DNA from 4 places in the Colwellia sp. 6_MG-2023 genome. Region 4 is predicted to be linked to each of the others. Evidence: predicted binding sites of a transcription regulator. Region 4 holds the regulator's gene; each other region holds the start of a gene.
The links. Region 4 encodes LexA, which represses DNA repair genes until DNA is damaged. Its sites were predicted from a motif close to TACTGTATNNNNATACAGTA; they were not measured.
Positions count from the first base shown of each region.

Region 1 (3,222 bases), on a different contig from region 4:
ATTTTGGCACAACACTTGAAGAATTAAATAGTGCACAAATAGCGTTGTTAGTTGCACAAGTGAAAGGGCCAAGTTATTACGATCCATGGCGAAACCCTGTTAGAGCAAAAGAACGTCGAGACTTGGTTTTGAGACTTATGTTTGAAGAAAACTTTCTTACGGTCGAAGAGTTTAAACAAAGGGTTAGTTCGCCGTTATCAATACGTAAAAATAGACGCTTCAAAGCGCAAGAGTACCCCGCTTATTTACAAGTAGTACAGCAAGAGTTAAATCAATTGTTACCCTCTGTTCAGCAAAAAAATGGTATTCGCGTATTTACGGGGTTTTCTCACTTATCACAGCAATTTCTAGAACAAACGGTTACCAGTCAGTTAACGGCACTCGAACAAAAATATAAGCAAACTGATTTACAAGCTGCAATGATTGTGACCGATATTAACAGTGCTGAAATTAGGGCATTAGTTGGCGATAGAAAAGCTGGTTACGCAGGTTTTAATCGGGCAATAAATGCGAAACGTCCTATAGGATCATTAATCAAACCGGCTATTTATTTAGCGGCTTTAGAGCGTTATGAACAATTTAATTTTGCTACTTTATTGGCAGATGAACCTATAACCTTAACAAATGGCGTAGATACAACTAGTAAGCAAGGGAGCCAAGCCGAAGCCGCGTGGCAACCTAAAAACTATGATGGCAAGTATCGCCATCAAGTACCGTTAATTGATGGTTTAGTCAATTCGCTTAATATTCCTACTGTCAATTTAGGTATGGCTTTAGGGTTAGATAATGTGGCCAAAGCGATTCATTTATTTGGTTTTGACGAAGATATTGTTATGAGACCGTCAATGCTACTGGGGGCGATTAACATGTCACCTTTACAGATTAATCAGTTGTATTTATCGCTGGCTAATCAAGGCTATGCTGAACAGGCGCATACAATTAATATCATTACGTCCAACAAGGGGGAAACCCTATGGCAATATCAAGCGAGTAATGCTCAAGTTATTTCAACGAATGCTGCTTATTTAATGGATTATGCTTTAACGCAGGTTACTAAAACAGGCACCGCCAGATCACTGACTTGGCGATTAAAAAATAATGAGCTAGCGGGAAAAACAGGTACCAGTAATGATTTACGTGATAGCTGGTTTGTTGGATATGATGACCAGCATTTAGTTACTACGTGGTTAGGTAAAGATGATAATAAACCAACTGGCTTAACCGGAAGTAGTGGAGCTTTGGTATTATTTTCTGACTTTCTTAAAAAGCAAGGCGTTGTGAATAAAACGCGCATTAAACCTGAGGCCATAGCGACAACCTTATTTGAGGAAAAAACAGGGCATGCAGTGTCAGATCAGTGCGATAATACTAAAGCTTACCCTGCAATATCGGCTGGAATAACAGTAAAAGATGGTTGCTTGAAAGAAAAAGTAGATGAACGATCTTGGTTTGAAAAGTTATTTTCTGATTAATATCACCTTATCCCATGAAGTAAACTTTAAATATTTACTAGTAAATGATAACCCAATAACTGTTTTTATATACAGCTTGTTATTTGTTGTGATATTGTTAGTTTATTAACAATGAAAATTTTATTTTTATTGAGCTCTCTTTTAATACCAATTTTATTAATTAAGTGAGCAATTTTATAGGTAAAAAAATTGCCAACAAATAGAAGGCATTTATTTTAATAACTAGTGGTTATAATTATTAAATAAATAACGATGTCGTTGGTGATCTTAGCAAGTAGAAATGATCATATAGCTAGTAAGAATTGGTATAACATGACTAAGGAAGAATAATGGCAGTTGAAAGTCGATTCGTCGTCATTAGACACGGGGTGGAGGCAAAAACATTTATGGATAAGAAATCAGCAGATGAATATGACAAAATGTTGGATATGGCTGATAACTTGGCTGATGTATTTGCGCAATCACCAATAGAATTAAGTGACAGTGTTAGCGAAGAACTGAGTATTTATTTAGCTCAACATCGCGAAGAAGTGCTAGTTGCTTTACTTGCGAAGAAACCTGCAAGTAAAGCTCCTACCAAAAAAGCACCTAAGAAAGCCGCTGATAAAACTCCCGAAAAGGTGGCCGAAAAAACAGTTGAAGCAAAACCAGCAAAACCAGCGACTAAGTCAGCTAAATTAACTAAAGAGAATTGATTTTGTAACGCAAAATCAAAGATTATCATGATTGATTATCAAGTTTTACGCAGTCATCGTAAAACACTTTCGCTGCAGGTAAAACAGGGGCTGGTTTATGTTCGTGCCCCTCATCATGTTGATGAAAAGTTTATTAGCCTCTTTATTCAGAAAAAAAGCGCATGGTTGAAAGCTAAAATTACCGAGCAAAATCAAAGTGCTGATCTTTGTTGTGATTTTACTCAGGGCTCAAAGCTATTTGTATTTGGTCAACTGGTTACACTCAATATTATATTTGCTGATACAGCTGAAAAATTAGATCCAAAAAGTAATGTTGTACTTACCGAAACCATGAGCGAACAACAAACCCTTACTGTTAAATTACCAACACGTATTCAACGTAAACAACTCGATGAATTAAGCTTGGCTATTGCCGTTAAAAAACAACTAGAATGCTATTTTAAACAGCAAGCTCAAAATATTATCTTACCGAGAGTAGAGTATTACGCAAAATTAACCAAGTTAAACTATACCTCAATAAAAATAAGACAATATCGTGCTCGTTGGGGAAGCTGTAATAATAAAGGTGAGCTGAGCTTTAACTATTTATTAATGATGCTACCTAGGCAAGTTATTGATTATGTTATTGTGCATGAATTGTGTCACTTGCGTTATTTAAATCATTCAAAGTACTTCTGGCAATTAGTGGCCAAACACTTTCCCGATTATATTGAAGCGCAACAATGGGTAAAAACGCATCAGTCAGCGTTGTATTGGCAGTCTCCTGTATCGAGTTAACGTTTGCATAAATTCTCATCGACCCAGTTAGCGATAGCGCCTATTGTCTAATGTTTTTCCTATCATTTTATTGGTTGCTCTTGTAATTAATAAACTATGAATATGCAAGTAACGCTAGGTGCATAAAAATCACGCTGTACTTGAACATTTATTAATATCAATGAATATATAGCTATCCTTGAAGATTACTTAAGTGACAATATAGTTGATCAATTAACCACATATAACTTTTTTTTAATATATATGCATATACTATAACTTTTTATTCTCTTTCTAAT
Region 1 is NZ_JAUOPP010000007.1:122,103-125,324, reverse strand. Features, by position in the region: gene mrcB (penicillin-binding protein 1B) at 1-1,472, shown strand, start outside; gene Q4503_RS06630 (YebG family protein) at 1,802-2,167, shown strand; gene Q4503_RS06625 (M48 family metallopeptidase) at 2,195-2,944, shown strand.
Region 1: a site for LexA is predicted at 1,530-1,549, ahead of Q4503_RS06630 (YebG family protein). Genes of this name have one in related genera too.

Region 2 (3,222 bases), on a different contig from region 4:
TGTAGGACCACTTATGCCTACATCTACCTCATCAAAAATTAGGGTCGGGGTAATGACTTTGTCTGCTAATATAACTTGCATGGCTAAACTAATACGGGATAATTCACCACCAGAAGCGACTTTACTCATTGCCTCTAATGCTTGACCAGGGTTTATACTGACCTGAAAGTCAATTTTGTCTACACCATTGGCTGATATCGTAGTGAGACTGTCATTATGTGATTCAATTGCAATGTGAAATTTTCCATGGGGCATATTCAGCTCTTGCATGCTTTTGCTAATATCTTTACTTAATTTTTTGGCTGCTTTTTTTCTCGAAGAAGTTAAAACTAAGGCACTATCTTGGTAGTTTTGCTCTGTTTTGACTAGTTCTTCAATTACCACATTAATTCTTGATTCATCATTGGAAATATTTGTTAACTCTTGAGTGAGTGATTGATGAAAACTAACTAAGTTTTCTGGAGGTAAACTATGTTTTTTTGCCAGTTGCAAGGCTGTAGAATAGCGCTCTTCGATTATTGCGTATGCTTGTGGATCTAATTCAAGTTCTTGATAGTAGTGTTTAAGATCTGCAGAAGCCTCTTCAACTTGTAAAAAAGAGTCATTAAGAATAGTTGCAATATTTTTCAGCCTTTCATCTAAACGGGCTAAGGCAGCTATGTTGTCACTACAATGGCGTAACGAGTCGAGTACATTAAAGCTTTCGTTTTCAGTAAGTGTATGTAGTGATTGGAGAGTTGTATCAAGTAAATCTTGAGCATTAGCATGGCGTTTATAATCACTTTCTAATGTTTCAAACTCTCCTTCTTGTAAAGAAAACTCATTGAGTTCATTCACTTGATATTGGAGTAGTTGTTGCTGAGCTTCACGTTGTTGTTTGTTTTGCTGTAATAAATTTAATTCTTTATTTAATTTATGCCATTGTTGATAATAATGTTTAACTTCATCCAGTGCTGACTGATGATCTGCATAATCATCGAGCAACTTACATTGCTGACTTGATTTAACGATTAATTGGTGATCATGTTGACCATGTATATTGATCAATAATTGACCCACTTCTTTAAGCTGTACTAGAGGTACTTGACTACCATTAATGTAAGCTTTTGAGCGACCTTCAGCAGAAATTACTCGTCGTAGAATACACTCATTGCTTGATTCCAATAACAGATCATGAATCGTTAGCCAGTGCTGAGCATTTATATTTTTTTGTATATCGAAAGTGGCAGCAAGTTCTGCTTTTTTGCAATTAGGACGAACAACATTAGTGGTGGCTCTATCTCCTAAACATAAACCTAAGGCATCTATTGCTATAGACTTACCCGCGCCAGTTTCACCTGTGATAGTTGTCATGCCAGATTGCCAATCAATATCAAGTGATTTAACAATGGCGAAGTTTTGAATGTTTAGTTGTAAAAGCATAATGTGAACTCTCACTTTACTGTATAAATATATAGTTGTTAATTTATACAGTAATTTATGCTTTTGCAAGTAACTTAGAAAATTTTAATCGTTTTTATTAAATAAGATTAATAAAGCTTATTGCCCCATCCTAATTTATTTCGTAGTACGTTAAAATAATCATGATCGAGAGGATGAACTAAGCGTATAGTTTGAGGACTTTTTTTAATGATAACTTCGTCACCAGGCATAACGGCTAGAATTACATGGCCATCACAGCTAACTTGTAAACTTTCTTGATTTTCATTTGCAAGTATTAGCTTTATTTCACTATCACCGTCCACCACAATAGGGCGACTAGTTAGTGTATGAGGAAACATAGGTACCAAAGATAAAGCATTTAAATTAGGCGTTAGTATAGGTCCGCCAGCAGACATAGAGTAAGCGGTCGATCCTGTAGGAGTTGAAATAATCAAACCATCAGAGCGTTGACTAAACATAAATGAATTATCAATATGAACTTCAAACTCAATCATGCTGGCAACTTTACCTGCATGTAAAACCGCCTCGTTTACGGCACTGTTCGAGCTTTTAAGTTTACCATGCCGATAAACTTCAGCTTCAATGATAAAGCGCTGTTCAGAGCGAGATTTACCATTTAGAATTTCTTCAAGTGGTTTTATTATTTCATCAGGGGATAAGTCGGTTAAAAAACCTAAATTCCCACGGTTTACACCAATAACGCCGATGTCAAAACAAGCTAAAACTCTAGCAGCACCTAACATGTAGCCATCACCACCAACAACAATAGCAAGATCTGCATTATTACCAATATCGGTGAGAGAACATTCATTCATATCTGTAATTTCGACAGAAGTAGCGACGGATGTTTCTACTAATACTTGGTATTTATTTGCCAGTAAATAGTCATGTAATGCCGCTATTGTGGAGCTTGCACCTTGATGATTGGGCTTACCAATAAGCCCAATTGTTTTATAAAGTTGAGCCATAACAATTATTTCATATTTGATATCTTTAAAAGAAGTTTCCCTTTATTTGCGTGGCTTGTAAAGTTTGTATTTGATAAAATGCACTTAATTAGTTGCTATAAAGGCTTGAATAGCGAAAGCTTGACCCCATAATTAGCATTATTGCATTTTTATTATTGTAAAATTACTAAGATTTAATTGGAGTTTTTTATGACTACAGAGTCTACAAAATCAGAAGAACAGCAGTCTGCTGAGTTTTCTACAGAAGAGTTATCGCCAGAGCAATTAGCTGACGAAATTGTTCAGCAAGCAGAAGAACAAGTTGAAGAACAGCATGAACAAGCTCATGAAGTCATTAGTGCTGAACAAGAGCGTATTAATGAGTTGGAACTTGCTTTAGCAGCAGCTCAAGCAAAAGTTACAGATCAAAAAGATTCAGTAATTCGAGCGAAGGCTGAAGTGGATAACATTCGTCGTAGATCTGCGCAAGATGTTGATAAAGCGAAAAAGTTTGCTTTAGAAAAGTTTGCTGGTGAAATGCTTGTTACTGTTGATAACTTAGAGCGTGCATTACAAAATATTGATAAAGAAGATGACAGTAAAGCCGCAGTTATTGAAGGTGTTGAATTAACTCTTCAAGGTTTAATCTCATCATTAGAAAAATTTGGTATTAAATCTGTAGATCCACAAGATCAACCTTTTAACCCAGAATTACATCAAGCAATGTCTATGCAAGAAGTGCCTGGCGTAGCACCTAATACGGTTATTGCTGTAATGCAAAAAGGTTACGAACTTAATGGTCGTTTAATTCGCCCTGCTATGGTGATGGTAT
Region 2 is NZ_JAUOPP010000031.1:5,433-8,654, forward strand. Features, by position in the region: gene recN (DNA repair protein RecN) at 1-1,422, opposite strand, end outside; gene nadK (NAD(+) kinase) at 1,530-2,411, opposite strand; gene grpE (nucleotide exchange factor GrpE) at 2,601-3,222, shown strand, end outside.
Region 2: a site for LexA is predicted at 1,440-1,459, ahead of recN (DNA repair protein RecN). Genes of this name have one in related genera too.

Region 3 (3,222 bases), on a different contig from region 4:
CCAATCCCTCGAGTAGGGGTGTTAATAATACGTTCAAAGGCCGCATCATCATCTCTATTATTAATTAATCGCAGATAAGCTAAAGCATCTTTGATTTCTTGACGTTCGAAAAAGCGTTGTCCGCCATAAATACGATACGGTAACTGTCTTTGTAATAACGCTTCTTCCATCAAACGTGATTGCGCATTAGAACGGTATAAAATGGCAACCTCGTCAAGCTTACCGCCATCATCATGCCATTTTTTGATACAGCCAACAATAAAGCGTGCTTCATCTATTTCATTAAAAGCGGTATAAACAGAGATCTTTTCTCCAGCTTTATCATCAGTCCATAACTCTTTGCCTAGGCGATTATTATTGTTACTAATTAACTGATTCGCCGCATTAAGAATATTCGCCGTAGAACGATAGTTTTGCTCCAAACGAATGGTTTGAACATCATCAAACTCATTCGTAAAGCGCTCAATATTTTCAATACGTGCACCGCGCCAGCCATAGATAGATTGATCATCATCACCAACAATCATTACTTTAGATGTCGCACGACCTAACATAGTTAACCATGCATATTGAATAGCATTGGTATCTTGAAATTCATCAACTAATACATGGCTAAAACGTTGTTGATAGTGAGATAATAGTTCTGGATTATTAAGCCAAAGTTCATGGGCGCGTAGTAATAATTCAGCAAAATCAACAAGGCCCGCACGATCACAAGTCTCTTGATAAGCTTTATATACTTTAACAAAAAGCTCTTCACTAGGGTCAAATTGTGCATCAATATGTTGTGGTCTTAACCCTTCGTCTTTTTTTCCATTGATATACCAAACAAATTGTTTAGCTGGCCATTTTTTTTCATCCAATTCTAAAGAGCGAATAATACGTTTAATCAATCGCAGTTGGTCGTCACTATCTAATACTTGAAAGCTTTGTGGTAACTTTGCTTCTTGAAAATGCATACGCAATAATCGATGGGCTAAACCATGAAAAGTGCCTATCCACATACCGTGGGTATTACCACCAGTGACCTCTTCTACCCTAGCACGCATTTCTGCTGCAGCTTTATTGGTGAAAGTTACTGCTAAAATAGAATGTGGGGCTGCTTGCTCAACTTGCATCAACCAAGCTATACGCTGTACTAATACCCGTGTTTTACCCGAACCAGCTCCCGCTAACACCAACATATTTTGTTTTGGCGCTGCAACTACTTCACGCTGTTTATCGTTTAAAGAGTCGAGTAATTCTGAAACATCCATCGAGGAAACCTTTCACTTTTGAAGAGTAATAATAAAAATAACAACAGTATAGCACTGGACTTATATACAGTCAGTTAAATATTTACGTGACTAGCAACGTCTATATTTGGTTAAGTTGAGTAATTTTACTCAATTCAATATGGGGTAATACGGTAATAGGCTTACCAACATCATAACAAGATAACCAAGCTGCTTGACAACCGGCCTGAAGTGCTCCTTGAATATCAGCACGACCACAATCACCTACATGCAGCAACTGAGATGATTTAATAGCGAGTTTATGACAAGCTAGCTCAAACATATCACTCATCGGTTTTTGTCTTAATAAAGTGCCGTCAGCTTGCCAGCCCGCATGATAAATATGTTGAAAATAGTCAGCTATACCTAATGCCTTGGTATCGACATTACCATTACTAATAGCAACAAGAGGATATTGTTCACTTAAACTCGCCAAGAGTGCCTTACTTGCTTCCGGTACAATAAAATCGCTACGCAACGCCACAAAGTAATCTAACGCCGTTTGTGCCTCTTGCTCAGCAGCGTTTTCAGTTAAACCAAGTGCCATAAAACCAAGGCGATAAGTCACCAACCTAATTCGAACTACGTCATGGACTAAATTAGGCTGCGCTAACACCGCTTGCTGACGAAATGTGTTCCAAAACCGGTGATCTAACACTAGATGCTGACTTACTACTGCTTTACTAAGGACAGCTAAATTAGCAAAATAGGCAATCATTTTCTTTTCAATCGCCACCATCACTGGCTTATTACTGTAGAGAGTATCGTCTAAATCAAAACTGATCGCTTTTATGTTAGTTAAACGTCGATAAAACTTCATGCTTTTCCATAGGCAGTATATCTAATATAAGATCTGCGCGTAAATCTCTTAAATTGCTAAATGCTGTGTTAATAACTTAGCGACTAATCGCTTGAATTGACTTAATAATAAAGTATCCATACGTGGATCAAAATGATGGGCATCATTACTACTAATAGCTAAGAATCCTAACTCTTTTTCTTCATAAGCCAGCTTGACTAACACAACTGAACCCGCACAGTTTTGCGAGAAAATTAACGCTTGCTCACTTTGCTGTAAACGACCAAAATAATAATCGCTATTACTTAAACGATTTTGCATTACACCTGTACAATCATTTTTAGACAAGGTTTCATGTTTAATTGTTGTCGCATCAAGTAAATATAATTTAAAGGCTGATAAAGATAACAATTCCGTTGTTGTTTGTGCTAAACAGTCTAGCAATTCACTCGCAGATTGGCAGTCAATCAAGCGCAGATACAAGTCACTATAAAGCATAAATAAACCTTCATTATGATTTGCTACTGATAGTAACTGAGTAATTTCGTCTTCTAAATTATGTACTTTCTGTCTTAACTGCTGCTGTTGCCTTTCCACTAATGAAACAGTACCTCTATGTGAATCATTTAGTCTTAACCCGGTCATCAAATCATTATTACGATTGAAAAAATCAGGATTATCTTGCAGGTAAGCACTAACTAACTCATCAGTAAGCGGCAGGTCATCGACATTGGTCATTGTTGGTTCATTTTTCATATTAATATCTTATTCATATTATTCATTATTCAGCTTACTCACGTTTTATTCTCTTCATTGAAAGTACACAGCGTATAAATGAACCTGCGATCCTTCAATAACGAAAGTGAAAAAACGTAAAAGATAGATGATTATATCGACAGTTGCCCGTCAAACACGTGTACTGCTGGTCCAGACATTTTTACGGGATGTCCTGGCCCCTTCCAGTAAATTCTTAATTTGCCACCCGGTAATTCAACAGTCACTTGTTTACTTAATTTATTTTGCATTTGCCCGATCACAACAGCTGCACAAGCGCCGCTACCACAAGCCAGTGTTTCTGCTGCGCCTCGCTCATAGACACGCAATTTGATTTGATTAGCCGCAACTACTTCCATAAAGCCAACATTAGCT
Region 3 is NZ_JAUOPP010000010.1:116,662-119,883, forward strand. Features, by position in the region: gene uvrD (DNA helicase II) at 1-1,256, opposite strand, end outside; gene Q4503_RS08500 (HAD-IA family hydrolase) at 1,357-2,094, opposite strand; gene Q4503_RS08505 (DUF484 family protein) at 2,143-2,829, opposite strand; gene dapF (diaminopimelate epimerase) at 2,961-3,222, opposite strand, start outside.
Region 3: a site for LexA is predicted at 1,309-1,328, ahead of uvrD (DNA helicase II). Genes of this name have one in related genera too.

Region 4 (3,222 bases):
CAAGTAAGTAATCTTCTCCTTTTAGAGCACCATTACCACTAAAGCTACCGTCCTGATTTTCATACTGCTCGCGCGGGGTAGACAATACCGAGTAATATTCAATATTTTGATCAAAATATTTATAATGCCACTTCCACTGCGAGCCTGTAACTTGAATAGTGACATCGGAGTTATCATTATTTTCCATGTCAATTAAGGTACTAGTTGCCGGAACGGCCATTGCGATAAGAATAACGACAGGAATTGCCGTCCAGAGTATTTCTACTTTAGTGCTTTCATGAAAGTCAGCTGCTTTTGCTCCTTTTGATTTACGATGGAAGATCATAGACCAAAACATCGCTCCAAAAACAACAACCCCAATACCAGTACATATGTAGAGTGCTAGCATATGTAAATCATACACCTCCCTACTAACTGCCGTTACGCCTTTAGTCAAATTTAACTGTGAATCTGACCAAGCTGAACTGGAAAATAAGCTTAAACAAACAAGACAAATTTCCATCCACCAACGTTGATTACTTCTATTCACTCAACCTCTCCCCTATCAATATTTACTTCGTTTTAAATAAAATCGGTGTAATAATTCACCGTTTAAAACAACATATAAAAATAGAAAACAGAAAAGCAGCAATGTACATCAAAAATCATTTAACTGATGATCTGTTAATTTAGTTATTATTATTTTCTAATTAAGCACTTAATTTGAAATTTATTAAATTAACTGACGTGATATGACTAACTCAAATGACATAAACGTAAATATTTAAGTTTAGCTATCGAATTAGCGCATTGACGTCTTTTTTATTCTTATTCAGTTTTTTGCTAGTTATAGCAATCTCACTAGCTATGTGATCATTTCTACTTGCTAAAATCACCAACTACATCATTATTTATTTAATAATTAGAACAACTAGTTATTGAAATAAATGCCTTGTATTTGGCTGTTTTTTCTACGTATAAAATTGTTCACTTAATTAATGAAATTGGTATTAATTTGTTCGATTCACCTTCTAGAATCGCTCAAAACTTAACCTAGGTCAAATTATAATTTAGATAAAAGCTAATATAATCAATAGAGTAACTACTCTAAGCTGTCTCTATAGCATGACTGGTATAGTCTATGGGAATTTTGGCTATTGATATAATCAATAATTATTAATTGATTATTTAACAACCAAATTTGAGAGGTTTTTATTTAATAAAATAAAGCTAGTGAATATAACTAATAAAAATTGTCACTAAGGTATAGCAACAATTAAAAAATATAAAAAATAAAACTTACATCCAATTGCCGTTACGAATAATACCAACAGCAAGCCCTTCAATGTAGAAATCTTGAGAACTAAGATCTACCTTGATAGGTTCAAAATCTTCATTTTCAGCTTGTAAATAGACGATATTACCATCACGTTTGAAGCGTTTGACTGTCACTTCATTTTCTACTCTAGCAACAATCACTTGACCATTTTGCACGTCAGTTGTTTGATGTACTGCTAATAGATCACCATCTAAAATACCAATATTTTTCATGCTTTCACCATTTACTCGTAACAAGTAATTAGCCACGGGATGGAATAAACTACCACTCATTTGATAATGCTCTTCAACATGCTCTTCGGCTAAAATTGGCTCACCAGCAGCTACTCTACCAATAAGAGGAAGACCTTCTTCTTCAATAAACTGCTCAGATAACCGTATGCCACGAGATGTTCCTGGCAACATTTCAATATAACCTTTTTTTGCTAATGCTTTTAAATGTTCTTCTGCTGCATTGGCAGATTTAAAACCAAAAAAACTCGCTATTTCGGCTCTAGTAGGTGGCATTCCAGTTTCTTGAATTTTATCTTTAATCAAGTCAAATATTTGTTGTTGACGATTAGTTAACGGCTTTAATTCATTTGTTGCTAGCATTAGCTTTTCCTTTCTAGGTAAAGACCTGTATTTATTCACAACTGTCATTATATACAGCCAACTAATAAACGCAAGGGGTTACTAAGAACCTTAGGATCATATTCTTAGAATATGGACTTAAAATTATCAATATAATTAACGTGATAGGAGAATGAATCAGTTTAAAACCTGATCATTTACTTTAATGAACAGGCTTGATAAATACACATGCGTATTTATCAGTTTTATTTGAACAAAATAATTTTGGGAAAGCAGAAAACAAGTTAATCAATATTAATTGAGTGCCAATCCAGAAGAGAATGCGAGTAAGCATTTGATCTACAAAAATAAAAGATAGTGGCTCTCTTAATTATAAAGTGAGCCACTAATCAAACTAAAAAACTAAACGGTAGCGACCACGGCTATCAGGCGTACCTAAAAAGGTAAGGAATGACGACGAATGTCGCCTGTTCTTATTAGGCGAATAAATTCGCCCCTACGGTGATGTCGATCACCTTCGCCTAACAATGTTTTTTGTTAGGGCGTATGTAGCGTAAATGTAGGGGCGACTTCGGTGCCTGTTCTTATCATTAGGCGAATAAATTCGCCCCTACGATGATGTCGAGCACCTTCGCCTAATAATGTTCTTTGTTAAGGCATATGTAGGGTGTATGTAGGGGCGACTTCAGTCGCCTGTTCTTATTAGGCGAATAAATTCGCCCCTACGGTGATGTCGAGCACCTTCGCCTCACAATGTTTTTTGTTAGGTCGTATGCAGGGTGTATGTAGAGGCGACTTCAGTCGCCTGTTCTAATTATTAGGCGAATAAATTCGCCTCTACGGTGATGTCGAGCACCTTCGCCTAATAATGTTCTTTGTTAAGGCGTATGTAGGGGCGACTTCAGTCGCCTGTTCTTTTTATTAAGGCGAATAAATTCGCCCCTACGGTGATGTCGGTCACCTTCGTCTAACAATGTTCTTTGTTAAGGCCTATGTAGGGTGATTAGCCAATTAAAAAACTAAACGATAACGACCACGGCTATCAGGTGTGCCTAAAAAAGGTAAGGCGTCGTTAAGGGCGCTTGGAAACTTAGGGCCTGGCTTTAAATAACCTTTGCCAGAAGCTTTACCATTTTGACCAACAGATGCGGTAAAGGTTAAGCCTAAATCATTTTTTGGCGACATAACCAAAGTTAATACGCCGTTCGCGCAGCTAATGTCTGCGTTGAGTTGACCTAATGGCACCGTTTTATCTAATGCGGTTATGCCTGCTTTCGACCATGCACCATTACCTGTTGCACTAATACATTGGTTGTTTTTAGTGAGGTCAAT
Region 4 is NZ_JAUOPP010000018.1:184-3,405, reverse strand. Features, by position in the region: gene coxB (cytochrome c oxidase subunit II) at 1-529, opposite strand, end outside; gene lexA (transcriptional repressor LexA) at 1,279-1,911, opposite strand; partial or broken gene Q4503_RS12085 (type II secretion system protein N) at 2,902-3,222, opposite strand, start outside.